Regions from separate parts of the Alicycliphilus denitrificans K601 genome, predicted to be linked through region 2. Evidence: riboswitches for the same ligand, from Rfam matches in the RefSeq annotation. Region 2 holds a riboswitch; the other holds the start of a gene.

Region 1 (7,534 bases), 470 kb from region 2:
GGCCGTCGCCAGAGCGCCCAAGGATGGCTACACGCTGCTCATGACCATCAGCAGCAGCCAGGCCATCAACCCGGCCCTGTACAAGGCGCCAGGCTTCGACCCCGTGGCCGACTTCCAGCCCATCAGCCTCATCGGCGCGGTGCCCAATGTGCTGCTGGCCCACCCCTCGTTTCCTGCCAAGACCGTGCCCGAGCTGCTGGCCCTGGCCAAGTCCCAGCCGCGCACCCTGCAGTACGCCTCGGCCGGCAATGGCACGCTGAATCACCTGCTGGGCGAAATGCTGAACCAGATGGCCGGCATCGAGCTGCAGCATGTGCCCTACAAGGGCGTGGCGCCCGCGCTCAACGACGTGCTCGGCGGCCAGCTGCCGCTGCTGTTCGGCAGTCTGCCGTCCACGCTGGCGCACATCAAGGCGGGCCGGCTGCGCGCGCTGGCAGTGAGCAGCCCGCAGCGCTCGCCCGTGCTGCCCGACGTACCCGCCCTGGCCGAGTTCGTGCCCGGCTACAGCGGCACGTTGTGGATAGGTCTGTTCGCGCCCGCGGGCGTTCCCAATGAGGCGCTGGCCCGCCTGCAGGACGGCATGCGCCAGGCCATGGCTGACAAGGAGCTGCGCGACAAGCTGGAAGCCCAGGGCGTGGAACTGGCCGGCACCGCCAACAAGCCGGTCACGCCCAACGAGTTTGCCGCCCTGCTCAAGCAGGACATCGCCAAGTGGGCGCAGATCGTGAAGACCTCGGGCGCCACCATTAATTGAGTGCGCATGCCAACACCGCGGGTGCCGCAGCCCTGAGCTATCTGCCATTGCGGCTGGCCTCCCCACCCCAGCCCTTTCCCCAAGGGGGCGAGGGAGAAGCGCTACCTGTTCCCCATTGCCTGGAGTCCTGCATGCCCCGCCCCCTCGACGGCATCACCGTCGTCTCGCTCGAACACGCCGTCGCCGCCCCGTTCTGCACGCGCCAGCTGGCCGACCTGGGCGCGCGCGTCATCAAGGTGGAGCGCCCCGGCAGCGGCGACTTCGCGCGCGGCTACGACCAGCGCGTGCGCGGCCAGTCGTCGCACTTCACCTGGATCAACCGCAGCAAGGAGAGCCTGGCGCTGGACGTCAAGCAGCCCCAGGCCAAGGCCGCGCTGATGCAGCTCCTGAAGACCGCAGACGTGCTGGTGCAGAACCTGGCGCCCGGCGCCGCCGCGCGCATGGGCCTGTCGTATGAGGCGTTGAAGGAGCACAACCCGCGCCTGATCGTGTGCGACATCAGCGGCTACGGCGCCGACGGCCCGTACCGCGACAAGAAGGCCTACGACCTGCTGATCCAGAGCGAGGCGGGGTTCCTCTCCGTCACCGGCACGCCCGAGACGCCCTCCAAGTCCGGCATCTCGGTGGCCGACATCGCCGCCGGCATGTACGCCTACAGCAACATCCTGTCGGCCCTGCTGCTGCGCGCCAGGACGGGCGAGGGCAGCCACATCGACGTGTCCATGCTCGAAGCCATGGGCGAGTGGATGGGCTACCCGATGTACTACGCCTTTGACGGCGCACCGCCGCCGCCGCGCACCGGCGCCAGCCACGCCAGCATCTACCCCTACGGGCCGTTCACGGCCGGCGACGGCGCCACGGTGATGCTGGGCCTGCAAAACGAGCGCGAGTGGAAGACCTTCTGCGACGCCGTGCTGCAGCGCCCCGAGGTGGCCACCGACGCGCGCTTCTGTTCCAACGCCCAGCGCAACCAGCACCGCAGTGAGCTGCAGGCGCTGATCCTGGAAGTCTTCGCCGCACTCACGGCGGCACAGGTCGTGGAGCGCCTGGATGCGGCGGCAATAGCCAACGCCCGCGTCAACGACATGGCCGGCCTGTGGGCGCACCCGCAGCTCAAGGCGCGCCAGCGCTGGCGCAGCGTGGGCACGCCCGCGGGCGAGGTGCCGGCCCTGCTGCCGCCGGGCGTGAACAGCGCCTTCGAGTACCGCATGGATGCGGTGCCCGCCGTGGGCCAGCACACCGCCGCCATCCTGGCCGCGCTGGGCTGGACGGACGGGCAGATCGACGAAGTCATCACGCCCTCCCCCTCTGGGGAAGGGTAGGTGCGGGGGCCAGCCGCCGCTGGCTCAGGGATACAGCCCGCGCATCTCGCGCGCGTGCAGGATGCGCTTACAGGCCACGATGAAGGTGGCGGTGCGCAGGCTGACCTTGTTCTCCTGCGCCACGTTCCACACGCCCGCGAAGGCCTCCTTCATGATGCGCACCAGGCGGGCGTTGATCTCGTCCTCGGTCCAGAAGAAGCTGGAAAAGTCCTGCACCCACTCGAAGTAGCTCACCGTCACGCCGCCGGCGTTGGCGATTACGTCGGGCAGTACCAGCACGCCCTTGTCGTGCAGGATGTCGTCGGCCTCGGGGGTGGTGGGGCCGTTGGCGCCCTCGATCACCATCCTGGCCTGGATCCTGCCGGCGTTGTCCTTGGTGATCTGGCTTTCGAGCGCGGCGGGGATGAGGATGTCGCAGGCCACGCCCCAGAAGGCGTCGTCGGCCATGGGCTCGGCGCCGGCGAAACCGGCCACGCCGCCGGTCTGCTGCACGTGGGCCAGCAGCGCGGGCACGTCCAGGCCCTTGTCGTTGTGGATGGTGCCCGTGTGGTCCTGCACCGCCACCACCTTGGCCCCTGCCTCGGAGAATAGCCTGCCGGCCGTGCCGCCCACGTTGCCGAAGCCCTGCACGGCCACACGCGCGCCCTCGATGGGCATGCCGGTCAGGCGCGCGGCTTCCACCCCCACGGTGAACACGCCGCGGCCCGTGGCCTCCACGCGGCCCAGCGATCCGCCCAGGTCCACGGGCTTGCCCGTGACCACGCCGGTGGCGGTGGTGCCCACGTTCATCGAATAGGTGTCCATCATCCAGGCCATGACCTGGGCGTTGGTGTTCACGTCGGGCGCGGGAATGTCCTTGGACGGCCCGATGATGATGCCGATCTCGCTGGTATAGCGGCGCGTCAGGCGCTCCAGTTCGCCGCGCGACAGCGTCTTGGGATCGACGCGGATGCCGCCCTTGGCGCCGCCGTAGGGCACGTTGACGGCCGCATTCTTGATCGACATCCAGGCCGACAGGGCCATCACCTCGGACAGGGTCACGTCCTGGTGGAAGCGCACGCCGCCCTTGCCCGGGCCGCGGCTGACGTTGTGCTGCACGCGGTAGCCCTCGAAGTGGGCGATGGTGCCGTTGTCCAGCTCGATCGGCACGTCCACGATCAGCGCACGCTTGGGGCGCTTCAAGGTCTCCACCCAGCGCGCCAGGTTGCCCAGGTAGGGCGTGACGCGATCGACTTGCTGCAGGTACACGCCCCAGGGGCCGAGGTGGTTGGGGTCGAGATAGGAGGGCAGAGGATGGGTGCCGGAGGGGGACGTCATGGATTGTCCTTGTGAAACAAATCGAGAAACGAGACTCTATGCCTGCGTACCTGTGCTGTCCAACACGTATCTGTATGCCTGTAATGCAGCCGATGCATAGACCCTGCGGCGATCCCTGGCAATAGGCCGGCCCCGGCAAAACCCTGGCCGGGCGCGGCGCAGGCTGCGCACCTATACTGCCGCGCCATGAATGCAACGCGTACGGCCCGTGGCCTGCAGGGCCCCTGGCGCCGCCTGGTCTTCGTCTCCCTGTACGAGCTGATCGCCATCCTTGCCTCCAGCCTGCTGTTCATGGCCATAGGCCAGGGTGCGGGCGCATCGGGCGCCATGGCCGTGGTGGCCTCGACGCTGGCCATCGTCTGGAACGTCACCTTCAACCACCTGTTCGAGAAATGGGAGGCACGCCAGAGCGTCAAGGGCCGCTCGGCGATGCGCCGTGTGGTGCATGCCATGGGCTTCGAGGGCGGCCTGGCATTGGCGCTCATTCCTCTCATGGCTTGGTGGTTCGGCGTGAGCCTGTGGGAGGCCACGCTGATGGAAGCGGGGCTGCTGCTGTTCTTCCTCGTCTACACCTACCTCTTCAACTGGGCCTTCGACCGCATCTTCGGCCTGCCGGCGTCGGCACAGCCTGCTTGAATTTTGATAGCTATCTCCGCTTGATGGGCGGGCGCTGAGGGTCGGTATGACTAATGCCATGCCCCTGGCCCAGACTTCTTCCCGCATGCCGCGCTGCGCCCTGCTGGCGGCACTGGTCGTTGGCGCTGCGCTGGGGGTCTATTTCCAGCTGCCAGCGATGACGTACTACTGGGGGCAGAGCCTGCGCCAGGAAGCGCAGTTGCGCCCCGTTTCGCTGTGGCTGCCGGCCTACCAGGCCACGATCCAGGGTCGGCCGCTGCGCGGCGTGGAGAAGAACCTGTCCGGCCTCACCTTCAACAATGGCACGGGCACGCTGTTTGCCTCCACCAACAGCCCTGCACAGATCGTGGAGCTGAGCGTGGAGGGCGAGGTGCTGCGAATCATCCGCGTGAGCGGCGCGCAGGATACGGAGGGCATCGCGCATGTCGAGGGCGGGCGCTTCATGCTCTCCGGGGGGCGCCACAACGCGCTGTATGCCGTGGACATCGGGCCGGACAGCCGCGAAGTCCAGGCCCGCGAGTTGGTGCGGCTGCCGCTGGACACGCTGCACAGCAACCTGGGGGTGGAGACCGTGTCGTGGGACGAATCCGCGCAGCGCCTGCTGGTGGGCCAGGAAAAGTGGCCGCTGCGGCTGCTGAGCCTGCGGGGCAACCCCCGGGTGGAGCCCATATGGCTCCGGCAGGACTGGGGGGCGCTGTTCATCAATGACCTGGCCTCGGTCACGACGCATGCGCCCACGGGCAACCTGCTGCTGCTCAGCGAGGAGTCTGCGATGGTCGTGGAGTACGACCCGCGGGGCATGCCGGTGAGCCTGCTGCCGCTGTGGCGCGGCCTGCACGGGCTGGCACGCAAGATCCCCCAGCCTGAGGGGCTGGCGCTGGCGCCGGACGGCAGCCTGTTCATCGTCTCCGAGCCCAACCTGTTCTACCGCTTCGAGAAGCCCCGCGCAGCCGCACGGCCCGGCACGCTGGCGGGCGAGTGAAACGATAGAATCCGTGTTTCCCCAAGGAGCGTTGCAGCGGGCTGGGCGACCTCCCGTCAGGCTTGGGGCTTTTCTCTTGGCAACGACGCTCGCCTGTCCCTGAGAACCGATTGCACAGGTGAGTCTGATGTCCGCCGTAACCCCGCCCCCCATGAAGCTGTCCGGCCTGGAGCCGGTTTTTATTGGCGAAGGCAGCCTGTTCGTCAACGTCGGCGAGCGCACCAACGTCACGGGCTCCAAGGCCTTCGCGCGCATGATCCTGGGCGAGCAGTACGAGCAGGCCCTGTCGGTGGCGCGCCAGCAGGTGGAGAACGGCGCCCAGGTCATCGATGTGAACATGGACGAGGCCATGCTCGACAGCAAGGCCGCCATGGTGCGCTTCCTGAACCTCATCGCGTCCGAGCCCGACATCGCCAAGGTGCCGGTGATGGTGGACAGCTCCAAGTGGGAGGTCATCGAGGCCGGCCTGCGCTGCCTGCAGGGCAAGGGCATCGTCAACTCCATCAGCATGAAGGAGGGCGTGGAGGAGTTCAAGCGCCAGGCCAAGCTCATCAAGCGCTACGGCGCCGCCGCCGTGGTCATGGCCTTCGACGAGCAGGGCCAGGCCGACACCTTCGCGCGCAAGACCGAGATCTGCCAGCGCGCCTACCGCATCCTGGTGGATGAGGTGGGCTTCGCGCCCGAGGACATCATCTTCGACCCCAACATCTTCGCCATCGCCACGGGCATCGAGGAGCACGCCAACTACGCCGTGGACTTCATCGAGGCCACGCGCTGGATCAAGCAGCACCTGCCGGGCGCCAAGGTGAGCGGCGGCGTGTCCAACGTCTCCTTCAGCTTCCGCGGCAACGACCCCGTGCGCGAGGCCATCCACACCGTGTTCCTGTACCACGCCATCAAGGCCGGCATGGACATGGGCATCGTCAACGCCGGCATGGTCGGCGTCTACGACGACCTCGACCCCGAGCTGCGCGCGCGCGTGGAGGACGTGGTGCTCAACCGCCGCCCCGACGCGGCCGAGCGCTTGCTGGAGATCGCCGAGGCCGCCAAGGGCGCGGCCAAGGACGACAGCAAGAAGCTCGAATGGCGCGGCACGCCTGACAACCCCCGCCCCGTGGGCGAGCGCCTGGCGCATGCGCTGGTGCACGGCATCACCGACTTCATCGTCGCAGATACCGAGGAGGCCTACCAGCAGATCGTGGTGCAGGGGGGCGGCCGCCCGCTGCACGTCATCGAAGGCCCGCTCATGGACGGCATGAACATCGTCGGCGACCTGTTCGGCGCCGGCAAGATGTTCCTGCCCCAGGTGGTGAAGAGCGCGCGCGTGATGAAGCAGGCCGTGGCGCACCTGATTCCCTACATCGAGGAAGAAAAGCGCCAGCAGGAGGCGGCGGGCCTGGACGTGTCGAGCAAGGGCAAGATCGTCGTCGCCACCGTCAAGGGCGACGTGCACGACATCGGCAAGAACATCGTCACCGTGGTCCTGCAGTGCAACAACTTCGAGGTCATCAACATGGGCGTGATGGTGCCCTGCCACGAGATCCTGGCGCGCGCCAAGGCCGAGGGCGCGGACATCGTCGGCCTGTCGGGCCTCATCACGCCGAGCCTGGAGGAAATGCAGTACGTCGCCGGCGAAATGCACAAGGACGACTATTTCCGTATCAAGAAGATCCCGCTGCTCATCGGCGGCGCCACCTGCTCGCGCGTGCACACCGCCGTCAAGATCGCGCCGCAGTACGAAGGCCCCGTGGTCTACGTGCCCGACGCCTCGCGCAGCGTGAGCGTGGCGCAGAGCCTGCTGGGCGAGGGTAAGGACGCCTACCTGGCCGAGGTGCAGGCCGACTACGACCACGTGCGCGAGCTGCACGCCAAAAAGAAGAAGGTGCCGCTGTGGCCCATCGAAAAGGCGCGCGCCAACGCCGCGCGGCTGGACTATGTCCCGGTCGTGCCGCGCGCGCTGGGCCGCCGCGTGTTCCGCAACTTCGACCTGGCCGAGATCGCCAAGTACCTGGACTGGGGCCCGTTCTTCCAGACCTGGGATTTGGCGGGGGCGTTCCCGGCCATCCTCGACGACGATGTCGTGGGTGAGGAGGCGCGCAAGGTCTACGCCGACGGCCAGGCCATGCTCAAGAAGATCATCGAGGGCCGCTGGCTCCAGGCCAACGGCGTGATCGGCCTGTTCCCCGCCAACAGAGTGGGCGACGACATCGAGTTCTACACCGACGAGACGCGCACCCAGGTCCTCATGACCTGGTACGGCCTGCGCCAGCAGACCGAAAAGCAGGTGGACGCCGAAGGCCGGCTGCGCCCCAGCCGGAGCCTGGCCGACTTCGTCGCGCCCAAGGAGTCGGGCATTGCCGACTACGCCGGCATGTTCGCCGTCACGGCGGGCATAGGCGCAGAGAAGAAGGAAAAAGAGTTCCTCGACGCGCTCGACGACTACAGCAACATCCTCTTCAAGGGCCTGGCCGACCGCCTGGCCGAAGCCTTCGCCGAATGCCTGCACGAGCGCGTGCGCAAGGA
Region 2 (7,534 bases):
CTGCCGCGCCGGCTCAAGACCCTGGCACAGAAGGCCGGCAAGTCCTGGCTGCACGCCACGCTGACGGTGAAGTCCGGCAAGACGGCGCCGGCTGGCACCGCGCCGGGCCGCCGGCCCGGGCTGCCGGCCAGCGGCATGTTCCTGATCAACCCGCCCTTCACGCTCGATGCCGCGCTGCGCGCGGCCCTGCCGCAGATGGCCGAGCTGCTGGCCCAGGACCGGCACGCAGCCTGGACGCTGGAGGGCGGCGCGCCGTAGTCAGCGGCGCTTGTTGCGCCGCGGCTTGCGCGCGGCTGGCGCCTTCGCCTTGGGCGCGGGCTGCTGCAGCGCCTTGGCGGCGGCCTCGGCGTCCAGCCCCAGGCCCGAGCCCTGGGCGGCCGGCTCCAGGCTTTCGGGGCAGGCCTCGTCGTCTGCCCCCAGCTGCCACAGCTCCACCGGCTTGATGCCCAGGCCCACCATGCCGAGCTCCTCTGCCGCGGCGCGGCTCAGGTCGATGATGCGCCCGGGCGTGAACGGCCCGCGGTCGTTCACGCGCACGATGACCGTGCGGCCGTTGACCAGGCTGCGCACGCACAGGCGCGCGCCAAAGGGCAGGCTGCGGTGCGCGGCCGTGAATTCCTCGCGGTCGTAGCGCTCGCCGTTGGCCGTGCGCCGCCCGTGCAGGCTGTCGGCATACCAGGATGCCTGGCCGCTGGCGAGCAGCACCGGCGCCTCGGGCTCGGGTGCACGCAGGGCCGGCGCGCCCGAGCCTTCGCCGGGTCGGCGCTCGGGCTTCATGCGCAGCGCCGGCTCGCGGGGCGCCGGCCGGGCGGGAGGCGCTGCCGCGGCGGCAGGCGCTGGCGGGGCGGCAGTGGGAGGGGCGGATTTGGCCGCTGGCTGCGGCTGCTGCACGGCGCAGCCTGCCAGCACGGCTGCGCAGACGGCCGGCAGCAGGCGTCGCAGGAGGGAAGGCCGGACCAGGGACATGCCATGCACCATAGCAGCCCCGGCCTGGCGGTGCCGTTCTAGCACCCGATCCGCTCGCAGAGCGCCAGCGTCGCCGCGCTCTGGTTCATGGTGTAGAAGTGCAGGCCCGGCGCGCCCGCGCGCACGAGCTGTTCGCACAGCCGGCCGACCACGTCCAGGCCGAAGGCGCGGATGCTGGCCATGTCGTCGCCGAAGCCCTGAAGGCGCAGGCGGATCCAGCGCGGGATCTCGGCGCCGCAGGCATCGGAGAAGCGCATCAGCTGCGAGGAGCCGGTGATGGGCATGATGCCCGGCACGATGGGGATCTCCACGCCCAGGCGGCGCGCGTCGTCCACGAAGCGGCTGTAGGCGTCGGCGTTGAAGAAGTACTGGGTGATGGCCGAGTCGGCCCCGGCGCGCACCTTGGTGGCGAAGGCCTGCAGGTCGGCCTCGGGGCTGCGCGCCTGCGGGTGCATCTCGGGGTAGGCGGCCACCTCGATGTGGAAGTCACGCCCGGTCTCCTGGCGGATGAAGGCGACGAGGTCGCTCGCGTACTGGAATTCGCCGCCCAGCCCGTAGCCGCTGGGCAGGTCGCCGCGCAGCGCCACCAGGCGCTTGACGCCCATGGCCTTGAGTTCGGCGAGCTGCTGGCGCACGCCGGCCTTGGTGGCGCCGATGCAGGAGAAGTGCGAGGCCGCATCCACGCCCTCTTCGATGATGGCGCGCACGGTGGCGAAGGTGCCCTCCTGCGTGGAGCCGCCCGCGCCGTAGGTGACGGAGCAGAACTGCGGCGCGCGCGCGTACAGCTGCCGGCGCACGGCGCGCAGCTTGTCGGCGCCCTCGGGCGTCTTGGGCGGGAAAAACTCGAAACTCACCGGCAGGCTCATGCCGCCCTCCTTGCATGGATGAAAAACTCGCGGTTGCCGTCGCCACCCTGGATGGCGCTGCCGTGCCAGCCGATCACCTGCAGGCCCAGATCCGCGCAGCAGGCGCGGATGCGCCGCTCGACCTCGGCGTAGAGGTCGGCGTCGCGCACGATGCCGCCCTTGCCCACCTGGCCGGGCTGCAACTCGAACTGGGGCTTGACCAGCATGAGCAGGTCGCCGCCCGGCGCCAGCAGCGGCACCAGGGCCGGCAGCACCAGGGTCAGCGAGATGAAGGACAGGTCGCCGGTGACCAGGCCGAACGCCTGCGGGATGGCCACGTCCTCGCGCCCGGGCAGGCGCCGGCGCAGGGTGGCGAGCCGGCCCTCGGCGCGCTCCCGCGCCCTGGTGGCGCGCTCGGCCTTGAAGGCCTCGATCTCGTGCTCCTTGGCGTCCTGGCTGTCGTCGTATGCGTCGTCGACCAGGCCGCCGTTGCGCATCCAGGCGTAGGGTGCCTCGGGCTGGGTGTCGTTGTCCTCGGGCTCGGCCTCGACGCGCTCGCTGAGGGCCTCCTCGCAGGCCTCCAGCAAGGTTTCGGGCGTCATGTGGCGCGCGTTCAGCCCTTCCACGCCGATCACGCGCGGGTCCGCGCGCAGGCGCTCGTGCAGCTGGCCCTGGCCCACGTCCACGCCCACGACCTGCGCCGCGCCGTGCTGCAGCAGGCAGTCGGTGAAGCCACCCGTGCTCTGGCCCACGTCCAGGCAGCGCAGGCCCGCGACCTGGATGCCCGTGGCGGCCAGCGCGCCTTCGAGCTTGAGCCCGCCGCGCGAGAGGTACTTGGCCTCCGCCGCGTCGAGCAGTTGCAGCTCGGCGCCCGCGGGGATGTCGTCGCCGTTCTTGGCGACCCTGTTCCAGGGCAGGCTGCTGGCCAGGCGCCACTGCACGCCAGCGGCGATCAGGCGCTGGGCCTGCGAGCGGGTGGCGGCGTGGCCGCCTTCCACCAGGAATACGTCGGCGCGCATGGCGCTTGTCCTCTCTTGTTTTAATAGCTGCTGGCGCTCATCTACAGACGGTTTCAGATATTTTTCTATCTGAAATGGCGTAGATGCTGCGTCGGCAGCTCCTGGTTCAATAGCGGTAGGTGTCGGGCTTGTAGGGCCCGCTCTTGTTCACGCCGATGTAGGCGGCCTGCGCGTCGGTCAGCTCGGTGAGCTGCGCGCCCACCTTCTTCAGGTGCAGGCGCGCCACCTTCTCGTCGAGGATCTTGGGCAGCACGTAGACCTTGCCCGCCTCGTAGGCGTCGGGGCGCGTGTACAGCTCGATCTGTGCCAGCGTCTGGTTGGCGAACGAGTTGGACATGACGAAGCTCGGGTGGCCCGTGGCGCAGCCCAGGTTCACCAGGCGGCCCTTGGCCAGCAGGATGATCTTCTTGCCGTCGGGGAAGGTGATGTGGTCCACCTGGGGCTTGATCTCCTCCCACCGGCAATGGGCTTCCAGTTTGGCGACCTGGATCTCGTTGTCGAAGTGGCCGATGTTGCAGACTATCGATTCGTCCTTCATCGCCTGCATGTGCTCGAAGGTGATGACGTCGCGGTTGCCCGTGGTGGTCACGAAGATGTCGGCTCGTGGCGCGGCGTACTCCATGGTCACCACGCGGTAGCCCTCCATCGCCGCCTGCAGCGCGTTGATGGGGTCGATCTCAGTCACCCACACCTGGGCGCTGAGCGCGCGCAGCGCCTGGGCGCTGCCCTTGCCCACGTCGCCATAGCCGCAGACTACGGCCACCTTGCCGGCGATCATCACGTCGGTGGCGCGCTTGATGCCGTCCACCAGCGACTCGCGGCAGCCATAGAGGTTGTCGAACTTGCTCTTGGTCACCGAGTCGTTCACGTTGATGGCGCGGAACTTGAGCGTGCCCTTGGCGGACATCTCGTTCAGGCGGTGCACGCCGGTGGTGGTCTCCTCGGTCACGCCGATGATCCGGGCGCTCTTGCGGCTGTACCAGGTGGCGTCCTCGGCCAGCTTGGCGCGGATGGCTGCGAAGACGATCTTCTCCTCCTCGCTGCCAGGGTTGGCCAGCACGGACGGGTCCTTCTCGGCGCGCATGCCCAGATGCATGAGCATGGTGGCGTCGCCGCCGTCGTCCAGGATCATGTTCGGGCCTTCGTCGGCCGAGCCCTTGGGGCCGAACTCGAAGATGCGGTGGGTGTAGTCCCAGTAGTCTTCGAGCGACTCGCCCTTGACGGCGAACACCGGCACGCCCGTGGCGGCGATGGCGGCAGCCGCGTGGTCCTGCGTGGAGAAGATGTTGCACGAGGCCCAGCGCACGTCGGCGCCCAGCGCCTTGAGCGTCTCGATCAGCACGGCGGTCTGGATCGTCATGTGCAGGCTGCCGGTGATGCGCGCGCCCTTGAGCGGCTGCTGCGCGGCGAATTCCTCGCGCACGGCCATCAGGCCGGGCATCTCGGTCTCGGCGATGCGGATTTCCTTGCGGCCCCAGTCGGCCAGGGAAATGTCGGCGATGGCCGAATCTGGGGAGGCTTTGAGAACTGCGCTCATGGCGGCTTCCTTCTGAGAAGATTTGAAAAAGCCACGCGCCCGGGGGATGGAACCGTTCACCGCACAGGACTGGCGTGGGTGAGCGTCGTTGCAAGAATGGGTTCCGAGCCTCACGCCCCGCCGGTAGCTGGGGACGCTGCAACGCTCCTCGGAACCGTTAATTATAGAGTTGTCGCCTGCGTGGCTGCCGTGCCCTGCGCGGCGCCCGACACTGGGATATTCATTTTTTCAGGAGCACTGCATGGACCCCAAGGACAAGGTCGCCATCGTCACCGGCGGCGCCAGCGGCATCGGCCGCGCGCTCGCGCAGCGGCTCGCGGCCGAGGGCGCGCGCGTGGTCGTGGCCGACCTGCACCTGGAGCCTGTGCAGGCCGTGGCCGACGAGGTCAAAGGCATGGCCGTGCGCTGCGACGTCAGCCGCGAGGCCGACATCCAGGCCCTGGTGGCCGCCACGCGCGAGCGCTATGGCCGCGTGGATGCCTACTTCTCCAACGCCGGCATCCTGGGCCGCCCCGGCGGCATCGAGCTGGAGGACCCGCTGTGGGAGGCCATGTGGCACATTCACGGCATGGCCCACGTGTGGGCGGCGCGCGCCGTGGTGCCCGCCATGGCGGCGCGCGGTGAGGGCTTCTTCCTCGTCACCGCCTCGGCGGCGGGGCTGCTGAGCATCGTCGAATCGGCCCCGTATGCCGTGACCAAGCACGCGGCCGTGGCCTTCGCCGAGTGGCTGCGCATCGCCTACGGGCGGCGCGGCGTGCAGGTGGCGTGCCTGTGCCCGCAGGCGGTGCAGACGGCCATGATCTCGGACGGCGGCGGCTCGGCCGGCGTGGACGGCGTCCTGCCGCCCGGGCAGGTGGCGGGCGACGTGCTGCAGGCCATGGGCAGCGGCCAGTTCCTGGTGCTGCCCCACGCCGAGGTGGCGCAGTACTACGCCGCCAAGGCGCAGAACCCCGACCGCTGGCTGGGCGGCATGCAGAAGCACTACGCGCGACACATGCAGCAGCAGGGCTGAGGGCGGCCGGTAAAATCGCGGGCTATCTCCGGCGCGGTCCCGTCCGCGCCGCCGCATTGCCCGGGGGGCCCGCAGGCCCCTGCCACCACCTCTGGAACCCTCGTGTCCTACGCCTCAGAAACCCGGCGCCGCCGCACCTTTGCCATCATTTCCCACCCCGACGCGGGCAAGACCACGCTGACAGAGAAGCTGCTGCTGTTCTCGGGCGCGATCCAGATCGCCGGCGCCGTCAAGGGCCGCAAGGCGAGCCGCCACGCCACGTCCGACTGGATGGAGATCGAGAAACAGCGCGGCATCTCGGTGGCATCGAGCGTGATGCAGATGAGCTACCGCGACCACGTCATCAACCTGCTGGACACGCCCGGCCACAAGGACTTCTCCGAGGACACCTACCGCGTGCTCACGGCCGTCGACTCGGCCCTCATGGTCATCGACGCGGCCAACGGCGTGGAGGCGCAGACGCGCCGCCTGATCGAGGTCTGCCGCCAGCGCGACACGCCCATCATCACCTTCGTCAACAAGATGGACCGCGAGGTGCGCGACCCGCTGGACATTCTCGACGAGGTGGAGCGCGAGCTCGGCATGCCCTGCTGCCCCATGACATGGCCCGTGGGCCAGGGCAAGAACTTCGGCGGCATCATCGACCTGCGCACGCAGAGCATGACCGTGTTCCAGGCCGGCAGCGAAAAGCGCCCCGAAGACTTCGAGGTCATCCCCTTGGCCGAGGTGGACAAGCTGCGCGCGCGCTTCGGCCAGGCCTACGACGACGCCATCGAGAGCATGGAGCTGGCCGTGGGCGCCTCCATCGCCTGGGACCACCAGGAATTCCTGGCCGCCCGGCTCACGCCGGTATTCTTCGGCTCGGGCGTGAACAACTTCGGCGTGATGGAAGTGCTCAACGCCGTGGTGGACATGTCGCCCCCGCCCGGCCCGCGCGTCGCCTTCACCGAGGTGAACCGCCAGCGCGAGGAGAGGACCGTCCACCCCGAGGACGAGAGCTTCGCCGGCGTGGTCTTCAAGGTGCAGGCCAACATGGACAGCAACCACCGCGACCGCATCGCCTTCGTGCGCGTGGCCTCGGGCAAGTACACGCCGGGCATGAAGATGAAGGTGCAGCGCACGGGCAAGGAGCTGCGCCCCACCAGCGTAGTCACCTTCATGAGCCAGCGCCGCGAGGCCGTGGACGAGGCCTACGCGGGCGACATCATCGGCTTCACCACGCACGGCGGCGTGCAGCTGGGCGACACCATCACCGACGGGCCCAGCCTGCAGTTCACCGGCCTGCCCTTCTTCGCGCCCGAGATGTTCATGACCGTGGTGCTCAAGAACCCGCTGCGCACCAAGCAGCTGCAGCAGGGCCTGATGCAGCTGGGCGAGGAGGGCGCAATCCAGGTCTTCAAGCCCGAGGCCGGCGGCAACATGCTGCTGGGCGCCGTGGGCCAGCTGCAGTTCGAGGTGGTGCAGCACCGCCTCAAGACCGAGTACGACTGCGACGTGCGCCTGGAAGGCTGCCAGTACACGGGTGCGCGCTGGATCACCGCCGACACGCCGGCCGAGCTGCGCGAGTTCGAGAACGCCTACCCGCTGCGCATGGCGCGCGACGCGGCCGACACGCTGGCCTACCTGTGCACATCGCCCTATGACGTGCGGCTGGCGCAGGAGCGCTTCCCCAAGATCCACTTCCATCCGCTGCGCGAGCACGCGGGGCTGGCGCTGGGCACGAGCTGAACATGCAGCCGCTCGCACTCTGGCAGCCGCCGCGCATCGCCGGCCTGCTCACCGACATCGACGACACGCTGACCACCGAAGGCGCGATCACGCCCGACGCGCTGGCCGCGCTGGCGGACCTCAAGGCCGCGGGCCTGCACGTCATCCCCATCACCGGGCGGCCCGTGGGCTGGAGCGAGCCCTTTGCCCAGGCCTGGCCCGTGGACGCGATCGTGGCGGAGAACGGCGCCGTCGCCCTGCTGCCCGGAAGTTCGAAGCAAACCGGCTCACAGAGCGCACCGGACAGGCGCATGCAGCTATCAAAGATATACCAGCAGGACGACGCCACGCGCGCCGCCAACTACGCGCGCATGCAGCAGGTGCTGGCCGACATCGAGGCGCGCGTGCCCGGTGCGCGCCGCGCCACGGACTCGCCGGGGCGCGAGTG

Evidence for each region. Region 2 has a riboswitch for S-adenosylhomocysteine ahead of ahcY (adenosylhomocysteinase). Riboswitches for the same ligand answer to the same signal wherever they lie in the genome.
Region 1: it holds a riboswitch for S-adenosylhomocysteine, as region 2 does, so the genes downstream of both, metH (methionine synthase) here and ahcY (adenosylhomocysteinase) in region 2, are expected to answer to the same signal.

What each region holds. Positions count from the first base shown of each region.
Region 1 is NC_015422.1:210,075-217,608, forward strand. It holds gene ALIDE2_RS00940 (Bug family tripartite tricarboxylate transporter substrate binding protein) at 1-754, shown strand, start outside; gene ALIDE2_RS00945 (CaiB/BaiF CoA transferase family protein) at 886-2,076, shown strand; gene ALIDE2_RS00950 (Glu/Leu/Phe/Val family dehydrogenase) at 2,101-3,393, opposite strand; gene ALIDE2_RS00955 (PACE efflux transporter) at 3,580-4,029, shown strand; gene ALIDE2_RS00960 (SdiA-regulated domain-containing protein) at 4,088-5,011, shown strand; S-adenosyl-L-homocysteine riboswitch at 5,029-5,109, shown strand; gene metH (methionine synthase) at 5,139-7,534, shown strand, end outside.
Region 2 is NC_015422.1:676,413-683,946, reverse strand. It holds gene ALIDE2_RS03290 (23S rRNA (adenine(2030)-N(6))-methyltransferase RlmJ) at 1-258, shown strand, start outside; gene ALIDE2_RS24825 (septal ring lytic transglycosylase RlpA family protein) at 259-966, opposite strand; gene metF (methylenetetrahydrofolate reductase [NAD(P)H]) at 1,005-1,832, opposite strand; gene ALIDE2_RS03275 (TlyA family RNA methyltransferase) at 1,829-2,830, opposite strand; gene ahcY (adenosylhomocysteinase) at 2,937-4,367, opposite strand; S-adenosyl-L-homocysteine riboswitch at 4,441-4,523, opposite strand; gene ALIDE2_RS03265 (SDR family oxidoreductase) at 4,609-5,379, shown strand; gene ALIDE2_RS03260 (peptide chain release factor 3) at 5,482-7,107, shown strand; gene ALIDE2_RS03255 (HAD-IIB family hydrolase) at 7,110-7,534, shown strand, end outside.